2 regions of the Mesorhizobium sp. WSM4808 genome follow, and region 1 is predicted to be linked to the other one. Evidence: predicted binding sites of a transcription regulator. Region 1 holds the regulator's gene; the other holds the start of a gene.
What was found. Region 1 encodes LexA, which represses DNA repair genes until DNA is damaged. Its sites were predicted from a motif close to TGTTCNNNNTGTGTTCNG; they were not measured.
Positions count from the first base shown of each region.

Region 2: AC0L2U_RS14450 (DNA recombination protein RmuC) is a predicted target of LexA. The motif match lies at 2,979-2,996, and genes of this name have one in related genera.

Region 1 is NZ_JBVVQX010000009.1:92,964-98,401, forward strand. It holds gene AC0L2U_RS17825 (ComEC/Rec2 family competence protein) at 1-2,167, shown strand, start outside; gene lexA (transcriptional repressor LexA) at 2,161-2,901, opposite strand; gene kynU (kynureninase) at 3,311-4,558, opposite strand; gene kynA (tryptophan 2,3-dioxygenase) at 4,630-5,438, opposite strand, start outside.
Region 2 is NZ_JBVVQX010000007.1:59,392-64,829, reverse strand. It holds gene AC0L2U_RS14475 (transporter) at 1-172, shown strand, start outside; gene truA (tRNA pseudouridine(38-40) synthase TruA) at 139-909, opposite strand; gene AC0L2U_RS14465 (GNAT family N-acetyltransferase) at 933-1,439, opposite strand; gene fmt (methionyl-tRNA formyltransferase) at 1,436-2,389, opposite strand; gene def (peptide deformylase) at 2,395-2,925, opposite strand; gene AC0L2U_RS14450 (DNA recombination protein RmuC) at 3,029-4,300, shown strand; gene AC0L2U_RS14445 (GFA family protein) at 4,321-4,725, opposite strand; gene AC0L2U_RS14440 (cation diffusion facilitator family transporter) at 4,787-5,438, opposite strand, start outside.

The DNA.
Region 1 (5,438 bases):
GGTCTGCCTGGCGATCGGAGCGATCGGCTATTTTTCGCTGACGGCTGAACCCGACTTTGCGAGACCTGTCGCGGTTGTCATCTTGACGGGGATCTGTGCGCTGGTCTCGCGCTCATGGCCAAAGACCCATCTGTGTTTCATGGCGGCGCTTTTGTGCGCCCTAGGACTGCTTGCTGCCAAGGTCGAGACGTGGCGTGCGGGCACACAAATGTTGGGCTCGGAAATCTCGACGCAGGTAACCGGCCGCGTCGTCTCGCTCGACCGGATGGAAACTGGCCGTATCCGGCTGACCATCGACGTGACATCGACCGCAAGACCGAAACTGCGCTATGCGCCGGAACGGGTGCGGCTTTCGGCACGCAAGATCCCGGCTGACGTGACCGCAGGCTCCCTCATCACTGGATATGCCAAGCTTTTGCCGCCGACCGGGCCGGTGCGGCCGGACAGCTATGATTTCTCCTTCGACAGCTATTTTGCCGGCATCGGCGGCAGCGGGTTCTTTCTCGGCAACCCCAAGCTTGTCGTCAGCGATGGTGGCGACATGTCGCTGCCGGCCCGAATTTCCTCTAGCGTGGAAAATGCCCGCGAGGCCATCGCCGACCATATCAGGGCGAGCGTCGGCGGCGCCGAAGGCGAGATCGCCGCGGCGCTGATCGTCGGCGTGCGCGCCGGCATTCCCGATGACATCAATGAGGCGATGCGACGTACCGGCATCTACCACATCATCTCGATTTCGGGACTGCACATGGCGCTGGTCGCAGGCACCATCATGGGCTTGCTGCGCGGCGCCTTCGCGTTGTTTCCCGACTTTTCCGCGCGTCGCCCGGTCAAGAAGTATGCCGCCGTCGCCGCACTGTTCTCGATCGCGGCCTATCTCATCATCTCTGGAGTCGTCGTTGCCGCCGAGCGCAGCTTCATCATGCTGGCGGTGATGCTGATTGCCGTGCTGTTCGATCGAGCAGCACTCACCATGCGCAATCTGGCGATCTCGGCGATCGCCGTCATCGTGGTGTCGCCGCATGAGGTGGTCGGCCCGAGTTTTCAGATGTCGTTCGCCGCGACCGCGGCTCTGGTCGGCGCCTATGCCGGCTGGGCCGTTCACCGCGCGGGAAAAGCAAGACCGCCGCCCCCAAAGCGATCCATGCCCGGTTTCCTGACGCGAAAGTTCGTGCTCGCGGCAACCGGCCTTGCCATGACCTCCATCATCGCCGGCAGCGCCACGACGCTGTTTGCCATCTGGCATTTTCAGCGTGTGTCGCCGCTCAGCCTGTTCGCCAATCTGGCGGTTATGCCGATCGTCACCGTCGTCATGTTCCTGGCTGTCGCAAGCGCGCTGCTGATGCCTTTCGGATTGGATTGGCCGGCCCTCTACCTGATGGGCAAGGGTCTGACGGTGATGATCGCCATATCGGGTTGGATCTCCGAACGTTCGCCTGTCGATGCGGTTGGGCTGATTTCGCAGCAATCTGTCCTGCTGGTGACAATTGCCCTAGTCATCGCGACAATGGCGACAACTTGGCTGCGGCTCGCTGCTCTGCCATTCGCGCTGGCAGGCTTGCTGACCGTCTCGGATACGCGCACGCCGGATGTGCTGATCTCGGAGGACGCCCGACTGGTTGCCTTGCCGATCGGCGGTGGCGAACTCGCCGTCAGCCGCGCTCGGCCGAACGAATTCACCGTCGACAACTGGAAACGCGCACTAATATCCGAAACCATCGTCGTGCCGGAGGTGTTCGACAAGGGCGACGGGCAATTCGACGTCGCGGATGCCGTTGAGCTACCGCCGGGATCGCCGTTCTATTGCACCTCAGGCGTCTGCGTGGCCAGGCACACGTCCGGTGCGATCATTGCCTATGTCGAGGACCGCAAGGACACCTGGAAAGCCTGCGGTTTCGCCGAGCTGATCGTCATCAATGACGCCACCGCGTATGACGCCTGTCACAACCCGCTGGTTCTCGTCATCACCAAGCGGCAACTGGCTCGCAAAGGCAGTGCCGCGATCTTCTTCGATCGCCAATCGGCGACCACGCCGGCGACGATCAGCTTCGCCGTGGACAGCCCATACCGGCCCTGGCATGCGCAACGCAAATTCTCGCGCGAGGCGAGGGGGCTGCCACCCTTCAAGAGACCCGAGAAGCCAGTGGCTGAAACGCAGCCGCCTCAGTAGCGGCGGATCAGGCCAACGAGCTTGCCTTGCACCTTGACCCTGTCCGGCCCGAAAATACGGGTTTCATAGGCTGGATTGGCGGCTTCGAGAGCAATCGAAGCGCCCTTGCGGCGGAACCGCTTCAGCGTCGCTTCCTCTTCATCGACCAGCGCCACGATGATCTCGCCGGGGTTCGCCGTGTCGGCATTGCGGATGATGACGGTGTCGCCGTCGAAGATACCGGCCTCGATCATCGAGTCGCCCTTGACCTCCAGCGCATAGTGGGCACCGCCCATGATCATGTCCGGCGGCACCGAGATCGAATGCGTCTGATGCTGGATGGCATCGATCGGCACACCGGCGGCGATACGGCCCATGACCGGGATCGACACGGCGGAGACCGCATCGTCATCATTGCCGGGCGAGGGCATCCGCGAAGGCGCCGGCTTGATCTGCCGGCCAAGGGCACCACCCTGACCGAGACTGCCCTGGATGACGCTTGGCGAAAACTTCTTTGCCGCGTTGAGGCCGGGCGCGATCGAGTCCGGCAATCGCAGCACTTCCAGCGCGCGTGCCCGGTTGGGCAACCGGCGAATAAAGCCGCGCTCCTCAAGTGCGGTGATCAGCCGATGAATCCCGGATTTGGAGGCAAGGTCGAGCGCCTCCTTCATCTCGTCGAAGGATGGCGGAATGCCGCTCTCCTTCAGGCGTTCATGGATGAACATCAGCAGTTCATGTTGCTTGCGTGTCAGCATGGCGGCCCCCAGATTACCTGAAACCAGAATCGAAAAACAAACCCAGAACAAACACTATCTGTTCCAGTTGTGTTCTGCAACCGTTTAAAGTTTAATGAATTTGTTAAGGCTGCTGAAATTATTTGGGCTTGCCAGCGGGTCGCGATCGACAGGCGCCAACCACGGCAATGCGCCTGCTCACATTGAAATCATTATGGTTAATGACCCTGTGGCTCATCCTCGACCCAAGGCTTGGCATCATCTGCCGATCGACCTCCACAAGGGACGCTATCAATCTTCGGACGTTCGTTTGCCGTGAACGAAACGGAGCCAAAACGCCAACGTCTGTTGGCATTTGTGGCTGGAATTCAGCCCTCCGTCATCCGCCGGGCAGTGAGGGCGGCGACGGCAAATCGCGGAGATCGTTGCGTCAGGTAACGGCTTCCTTGACGGCGAAACGCTGGTCCTTCCATGCGCCCGTGCGCAGAATATCCTCCAGCACCTCAACCGCCAGCCACACATCCTTGTAGCCGACATAGAGCGGCGTGAAGCCGAAACGGATGGTCGATGGCGCGCGAAAATCACCGATGACGCCGCGCTCGATCAGCGCCCGCATGATTTGATAGCCGTGATCGTGAAGGAACGACACCTGGCTGCCGCGCCTGGTCGCGTCGCGGGTGGTCTCCAGCGTGAGGCCATAGGCGCCGCACTTTGCTTCGACGAGCTGGATGAACAGTTCCGTCAGCGCGACGCTCTTTTTTCGCAATGCCGCCATGTCGACGTCGTTCCAGATGACAAGCGCGCCTTTGAGCGCCCGCATCGACAGGACCGGCTGGGTGCCGCACAGAAAGCGGCGGATACCGGTGCCGGCAACATACCCCCGTTCGAAGGCAAAGGGCCGCGCATGGCCCCACCAGCCGCTGAGCGGCTGGCTGATATCGCCGTGATGGCGCTGCGCGGCATAGATGAAGGCCGGTGCGCCCGGACCGCCGTTGAGGTACTTGTAAGTGCAGCCGATGGCGAAATCGGCATTTGCCTGATCGAGCTCGACGGGCAGGGCGCCGGCGGTGTGGCATAGATCCCAGACGATCAGCGCTCCGGCCGCATGAGCCTTGCGCGTCAGCGCCGCCATGTCGCGCAGTTCACCCGATTTGTAGTTGACGTGGTTGACCAGCACCACCGCGACGTTTTCGTCGATCAGCTCTTCGATGGTGGGCGCGTCGACGCCCGCGAGGCGCAGCAGGACGCCGTCCCGTGTCGAGGCCACCCCTTCGGCGATGTACAGGTCGGTGGGGAAACTGTCACCCTCGGCGACGATGACCGACCGGCCCGGCCGCATCTCCAGCGCCGCATGCAGCACCTTGTAGATGTTGGTCGACGTCGTGTCGCAGACGACGGTCTGGCCGGCCGCGGCTCCAATCAGGCGTCCGAGTTGATCGCCGAGTTCGATCGGCATCTCGAACCATCCGGCCGTATTCCAGGCTCGGATGAGGTCCTGGGCCCATTCCTGGGTTGCCGCCTGCTGCAGCTCGCCGAAAACGGCATGAGACGCTGCCCCCAGTGAATTGCCGTCGAGATAGATCACCCCCTCCGGCAGAATGAAACGGTCGCGCATGGCCCGCAGCGGATCTGTGGCATCCATCGCTTCGACTGCGGCGAGATCAGGAAATCCACTCATGGTCAGTCAGTCCCCGGTTGTTCGCGAAGGGTGTTCCGCCGCCGCGCGTCGCTGTTTTCATTTCGACGATGTCAGAGCCGGGTGCGGACCGTCCACAGTTCCGGGAACAGCACCACCTCGAGCATCTTCTTCAGATACGAAGCACCCGACGTGCCGCCGGTGCCGCGTTTCAGACCGATGATGCGCTCAACCGTGGTGACGTGGTTGAAGCGCCAGCGGCGGAAATAATCCTCGAAGTCGACCAGCTTCTCTGCCAGTTCGTAGAACATCCAGTAGCGCTGCGGATCGCGGTAAATGGTTTGCCAGGCGACCAGCACCTCTTCATTCTCGGTTCGCGTCTCACGCCAGCCCGTGCGCTTGGCATCGGCACCGATGTCGAATCCGTTGCGCGCAAGCAGCAGCAGCGCTTCGTCGTAGAGCGATGGTTCGGTCAGGATCGCTTCCAGCTTTCCGCTCAGGTCGGGCCGGTGCTTGTGCGGCCCGAGCATGGCCAGGTTGCGGTTGCCGGCCATGAACTCGATGGCGCGATACTGCCAGGACTGGAAACCCGAGGACTGGCCGAGCGCGTCGCGGAACTCGGTGTATTCGCTCGGCGTCATCGTCCGCAGCACATCCCAGGCATTGTTCAGCTGCTCGAAGATCCGCGCAACGCGCGACAGCATCTTGAAGCTCGGCTCGAGCCGGTCGGCGCGGATGGAACGGATCGCGGCGCCGATCTCGTGCAGAGCGAGCTTCATCCAGAGTTCGGAGGTCTGATGCTGGATGATGAACAGCATCTCGTCATGCGCCGATGACAGCGGCGTTTGGGCCTCCAGCACTTTCTCCAGGTGCAGGTAGTCGCTGTAGGACATGCGCTCCTTGAACGACATCTGGGCGCCTT
Region 2 (5,438 bases), on a different contig from region 1:
GCGCATGACCAACGCCACGATCGGCAGGGGCGCATCGGTCGGCACCGCCGTTTTCGTCGGCATGTTCATCGCCTCGCTGCTGGTGCTGTTCGGCCTGCAGACGCTGCTCGGCATCACCGTGCCGGACGATGCCGGAGTTCAGAGCCTGTCCGGGCTCGTCTCGACTGGATAATCGACACCGGTGAGAAACAGCCCGTCGGGCGGCGCCACTTGGCCGCAGGCGGCGCGGTCGTGCGCCTCGAGCGCCGTTTTCAGGTCGGCCGCAGTCCAGCCGCCGTCGCCGACGCGCTTGAGCGAGCCGACCATCGAACGTACCTGATTGTGCAGGAATGAGCGCGCCGAAGCCCTGACCTCGATCATGTCGCCCTGTCGGCTCACATCGAGCCGTTCCAGCGTCCTGATCGGGCTGTTGGCCTGGCACTGGGTTGAGCGGAAGGTGGTGAAATCATGCCGTCCCAGCAGGACTTTCGCCGCTTCGTGCATGGCGCCGGCGTCGAGCCGCTTCGGCACCCACCACACCTTGCCCTTGTCGAGCGCGGCCGGGGCACGGCGGTTCAGGATGCGGTAGAGATAGTGGCGGCCGATGGCCGAGAAGCGGGCGTCGAAGCTGTCGGAGACGACCGTCGCTTTCAGGATGGCGATGCGCGCCCCGGCCGCCTGCAGATGGGCGTTGACTGCATCGCGCACCTTGTCGCCCGGCCACGCCTTGGCGAGGTCGGCATGCGCCACCTGCGCGGTCGCATGGACGCGGGCATCGGTGCGGCCGGCGGCGCGCAGCCGGATCGCTTCGCCGCAGAATTTTTCGATCGCCCGCTCGATCGCCTGTTGCACCGAAGGCTGATCCGCCTGGTGCTGCCAGCCGGCAAACAGGTCGCCATCATATTCGATGTCGAGGCGAAAACGCGGCATGCCGGGCGGCTATACGCTCTCGCCTACGCGGCGAGAGCGGTGAAGGCGGAGGCGTAGACCAGCCTGCCGGCCTCAGGCGCGTCGCCCCAGGCCAGCGCCTGCAGCGCTTCGCCCTGGTATTCGCTCTCGAAGTTCTCGGCACGCGTGTGGCTATATCCGAAACGCCCGTAATAGATGGGGTCGCCGAGCACCACGGCCAGCGTTTCGCCGGCATCCCTGAGGCGGATATGCGCCTCGCGGATCAGCGCGCCGCCGATGCCGCTGCCATGGAACGAGGGCTCCACCGCCAGCGGTGCCAGCGCCACGGCCGCGAAAGTCTTGCCGCCATTCTGGACGAACAGCCGCGAAAACAGGATGTGGCCGACCACCTGGCCGTCCTCTTCCGCCACCAGTTCGGCAACAGCGTCGCCGCCGGTCACCAGCGCGTCGACCAGACCGGCCTCCGCCTGCTGGCCGAAAGCGTGTTCGTCGACGAGGCGGATGGCCTCGCGATCCCGCGGCGTTGCCGCGCGTATCGACATCATGCTCATGAGAATTTCAGTCCTTTTTCGATCTTGGCCCCGCGCAGGAACTCCGACGCGGCAGCGGGCTTTCCGCCCGCGCGTTGAACTTCGACCAGCCTGATCGCGCCTGCCCCGCAGGCGACCGTCAGCCGGTCATCGAGAATTCCTCCCGACTCGCCCAACTCTTCCCAAAGCGGCAGGCCTTGCGACAGCGTCGAGCGAAGCAGTTTCAGCCGCTCCTGACGGCCGCCAATTCCTATCTCCGACCAGGCGCCGGGAAAGGGCGACAGGCCGCGAATATGATTGTGGACCTCACTTGCTGAGCGAGTCCAGTCCACGCGAGTCTCGGATTTATCGATTTTCTTGGCGTAGGTCACCCCATCAACAGCTTGTGTGGTGAATGTCAGGGTATTCCTTTCCAGTCGCGCCAGCGCTTCCACCATCAAGGCAGCACCGACACTCATCAACCGATCATGCAGATCGCCGGCTGTCATATCGGGTTCGATGGCGCATTTTTCAACCAGCCCCACCGGGCCGGTGTCCAGCCCCTCTTCCATGCGCATCACCATCATGCCGCTTTCCAGGTCGCCGGCCATGATGGCGCGCTGGATCGGCGCGGCACCGCGCCAGCGCGGCAGAAGCGAGGCATGGCCGTTGATGCAGCCGAGCCGGGTCGCCTCGAGAACCGCCTTCGGCAGCAGCAAGCCATAGGCGACGACCACGGCGACATCGGCCTGCAAGGCACGGAAAGCGGCCTGCTCGGCCTCGCCCTTGAGCGAAACCGGCGCCCGGACTTCAATGCCCAGCCGCTCCGCCTCGCGCTGCACCGGCGATGGCGTCAACTCCAGCCCGCGCCGTCCTGCGGCGCGCGGCGGCTGGGTATAGACGGCTGATATCTCATGGCCAGCCTCGGCGATCGCGCGCAAAGTCGGCACCGAAAACTCCGGCGTACCCATGAAGATGACGCGAAGGGGCATGGCCCCTATCCCGCCAGCTTGCCCGGCGCCTTGTCCCTGGCGAGCTTCTTGAATTTCTTCACCACCATGTCGCGCTTCAGCTTCGAGATGTGGTCGATAAACAGGACGCCATTGAGGTGGTCGATCTCATGCTGCAGGCAGGTCGCCATCAGGCCTTCGGCCTCCATCTCCTGCAATTTGCCGTCGCGGTCGAGATATTTGACCCGCACGGCGGCCGGGCGTTCGACCTCGGCGTAATAATCCGGGATCGACAGGCAGCCTTCCTCATAGACCGAGCGCGCGTCGGCGCTCTCCAGGATTTCCGGGTTGATGAAGACATGCGGCGCCGGCGTCTCGTCTTCCTTGGCCAGATCGACCACCAGTAAGCGCAGCGGTTCGCCGATCTGGATCGCCGCCAGCCCGATACCCGGCGCGTCATACATGGTCGCCAGCATGTCGTCGGCTAATCTGCGCAAAGGCGCGTCGACACGCTCCACGGGCTTGGAAACCTGGCGCAGGATGGGGTCGGGAAGGATGATGAGCGGCTTGATCGGCATGGCGTTCCACCTAAGACCTCCAGAGAAAAGCGTCAACCGGTAGGCTGGAGGCTCGTTCACGTTTTGATCTGTGCCGGCAGCGCGAATCGTTTATGCTGTCCACATGAATGATTTGAGCACCATCCTTTCCGAACCTGTCGCCCGGCTTGGCGCCACAACCGTCACGCTCGGCCATGCGCTGGCCTTCGGCGCTTTGCTGTTTCTGGCCCTGTTCGTGGCGCTGGTCATTGCGCTGTGGCGGTCGGCGAAGGCTCGCGCCGTCGCGGCTGCGGAAGCCGCCGATCATGCCCGCGATGCGGAAGTGCGGATGGCCGGCATTCTGCAAAGCCAGGCCGAAATGCAGGGTCGTATGGGCGCCATCGCCGAAGTGTTCGGCGCACGGCAGGCGGAGCTGACGCAATCGATCGGCCAGCGCCTCGACGCCATGACCGGCCGGCTCGGCCAGACCATGACCGAGCAGACCAAATCCACGCACGAGAGTCTGGCCAAATTGCAGGAGCGGCTGGCCATCATCGATGTCGCGCAGGGCAACATCCAGTCGCTCGCCGGCCAGGTGGTGCAGCTGCAGGCGATCCTCTCCAACAAGCAGACGCGCGGCGCCTTCGGCCAGTCGCGCATGGAGGCGATCGTCGCCGACGGCCTGCCGCACGGCGCCTATGAATTCCAGGCGACGCTGTCGAACGGCAGCCGTCCTGACTGCCTGGTGAAGATGCCGAACGGCGCACCGTCGCTGGCCATCGACGCCAAGTTTCCGCTCGAAGCCTGGAATGCCATCCGCGCCGCCGATGGCGCCGACCTGCAGAAGGCCGCCTCGCAGGCCTTCCGCCGCGACATCGAGATCCATGTCCGCGATATCTCGGAAAAATACCTGATCCAGGGCGAGACGCAGGACACCGCCTTCATGTTCGTGCCCTCGGAATCGGTGTTCGCCGAGATCCACGAGAATTTCGAGGCGATCATCCACAAGGCGCACCGTGCCCGCATCGTCATCGTCTCGCCGTCGCTGCTGATGCTGTCGATCCAGGTCATCCAGGCGATCCTCAAGGATGCCCGCATGCGCGAACAGGCGCACCTGATCCAGGGCGAGGTCATTCGGCTGATGGAGGATGTCGCGCGTGTCGATGAGCGGGTGCGCAAGCTGCAGGTCCATTTCGGCCAGTCGGCCAAGGACATCGACGACATCCTGGTTTCGACGTCGAAGGTCACCAAGCGCGGCCAGAAGATCGAAGCGCTGGAGTTCGGCGCACAGCCCGACGGCGATGCCGCCGCGGACGCAGCGTCACGGGCTCCCGCCGCGAAGGTCGATACTGGCGCGCGCGTTGCCGATTCGAAAACCGGGCAGCTCAGGCTGAGGGTCGTCGAAGGCGACGATTGAGGCGCGGTGCCGGACCGGCGCTATTGCTCCTCCAACGTGGTCATGCCCTGAAATTCAGGCAGCCAGTGCAGCGCCGAGCGGTGCCATTTCTGCTGTGTTGGAATCAAATCCTGGCGCTGCCGCGCGGTCCCCACGCGAATCCCATAGACCTTGGGGCCATCGCCGACAGACGTGGCGTAAAGATGCGAGCCGCAGTCAGCGCAAAAGGCCTGGGTGCGCTTGGCGCCGCTCGCCACGATCTTGATGTAGATTTTCGGCGTGCCCTTGGTGATGCGGTAGTTGCTTTCCGGCGCCGGAACCGTCAGGCGAAAAGCCGTGCCGGTCAGTTGCTGGCAATCCGTGCAGTGGCAGATCGTGGTCTTTTCCGGATCGACCTCGGCCTCGTAAGTGATGGCGCCACAATGACAGCCGCCGTCTATTCTCATCTTCGTTCCTCCAAAGTCCCTTCAATCTAGCGGGGCAAGGCCGTGAGGCAATGGCGCAGCGCTAGTCCAGAGCCGGATCGGATGCGGTCTCGATCAGCTTGCGCCGCTGCTCCCAGGTGCCTGTCGTCTGTGGCTTGACGAACAGCCGCGTGATCTCCGGCATTTCCTTCTTCAGCTGCGCCTCCAGGCGCTCGACGCAAGCTTCGATCTCGGGCGCAGTCAAATGGTCCTCGAACTCGATGCTCAAGCCGGCGACGATCTCTGTCGGCCCCATATGGACGGTCAGGACGCCGTTCGCCCGCTGCACCGCCGGATCCTGCTGGGCGATCGCCAGCACCTTCATCTGCACCTCGGGCGATGCCGGCTCGCCGATCAGCAGGCCCTTGCTTTCGCGGGCCAGGAAGATCGCCGTCGCGCCCAGGATCAGCCCAATGCCGATCGAGGCGGCGCCGTCGAGTTCCGGCATCTCCAGAACTTCCGCCGCCAGGATGCCGGCGAACGCGACGATCAGGCCGAGAAGTGCTGCACTGTCCTCGAACAGCACGGTGTAGACGCTCGGATCCTTGCTCGACTGCACCGCCCGCAGCCAGCCCTGCTTGCCCTTCTGCTGGCGGAACTCCTTCAGCGCCACCCACCACGAACTGCCTTCGAACAGGAAGGAAAGGCCGAGCACGACGTAGGTCACCTCGGCGTTGGCGACCGGCTCCGGCGCC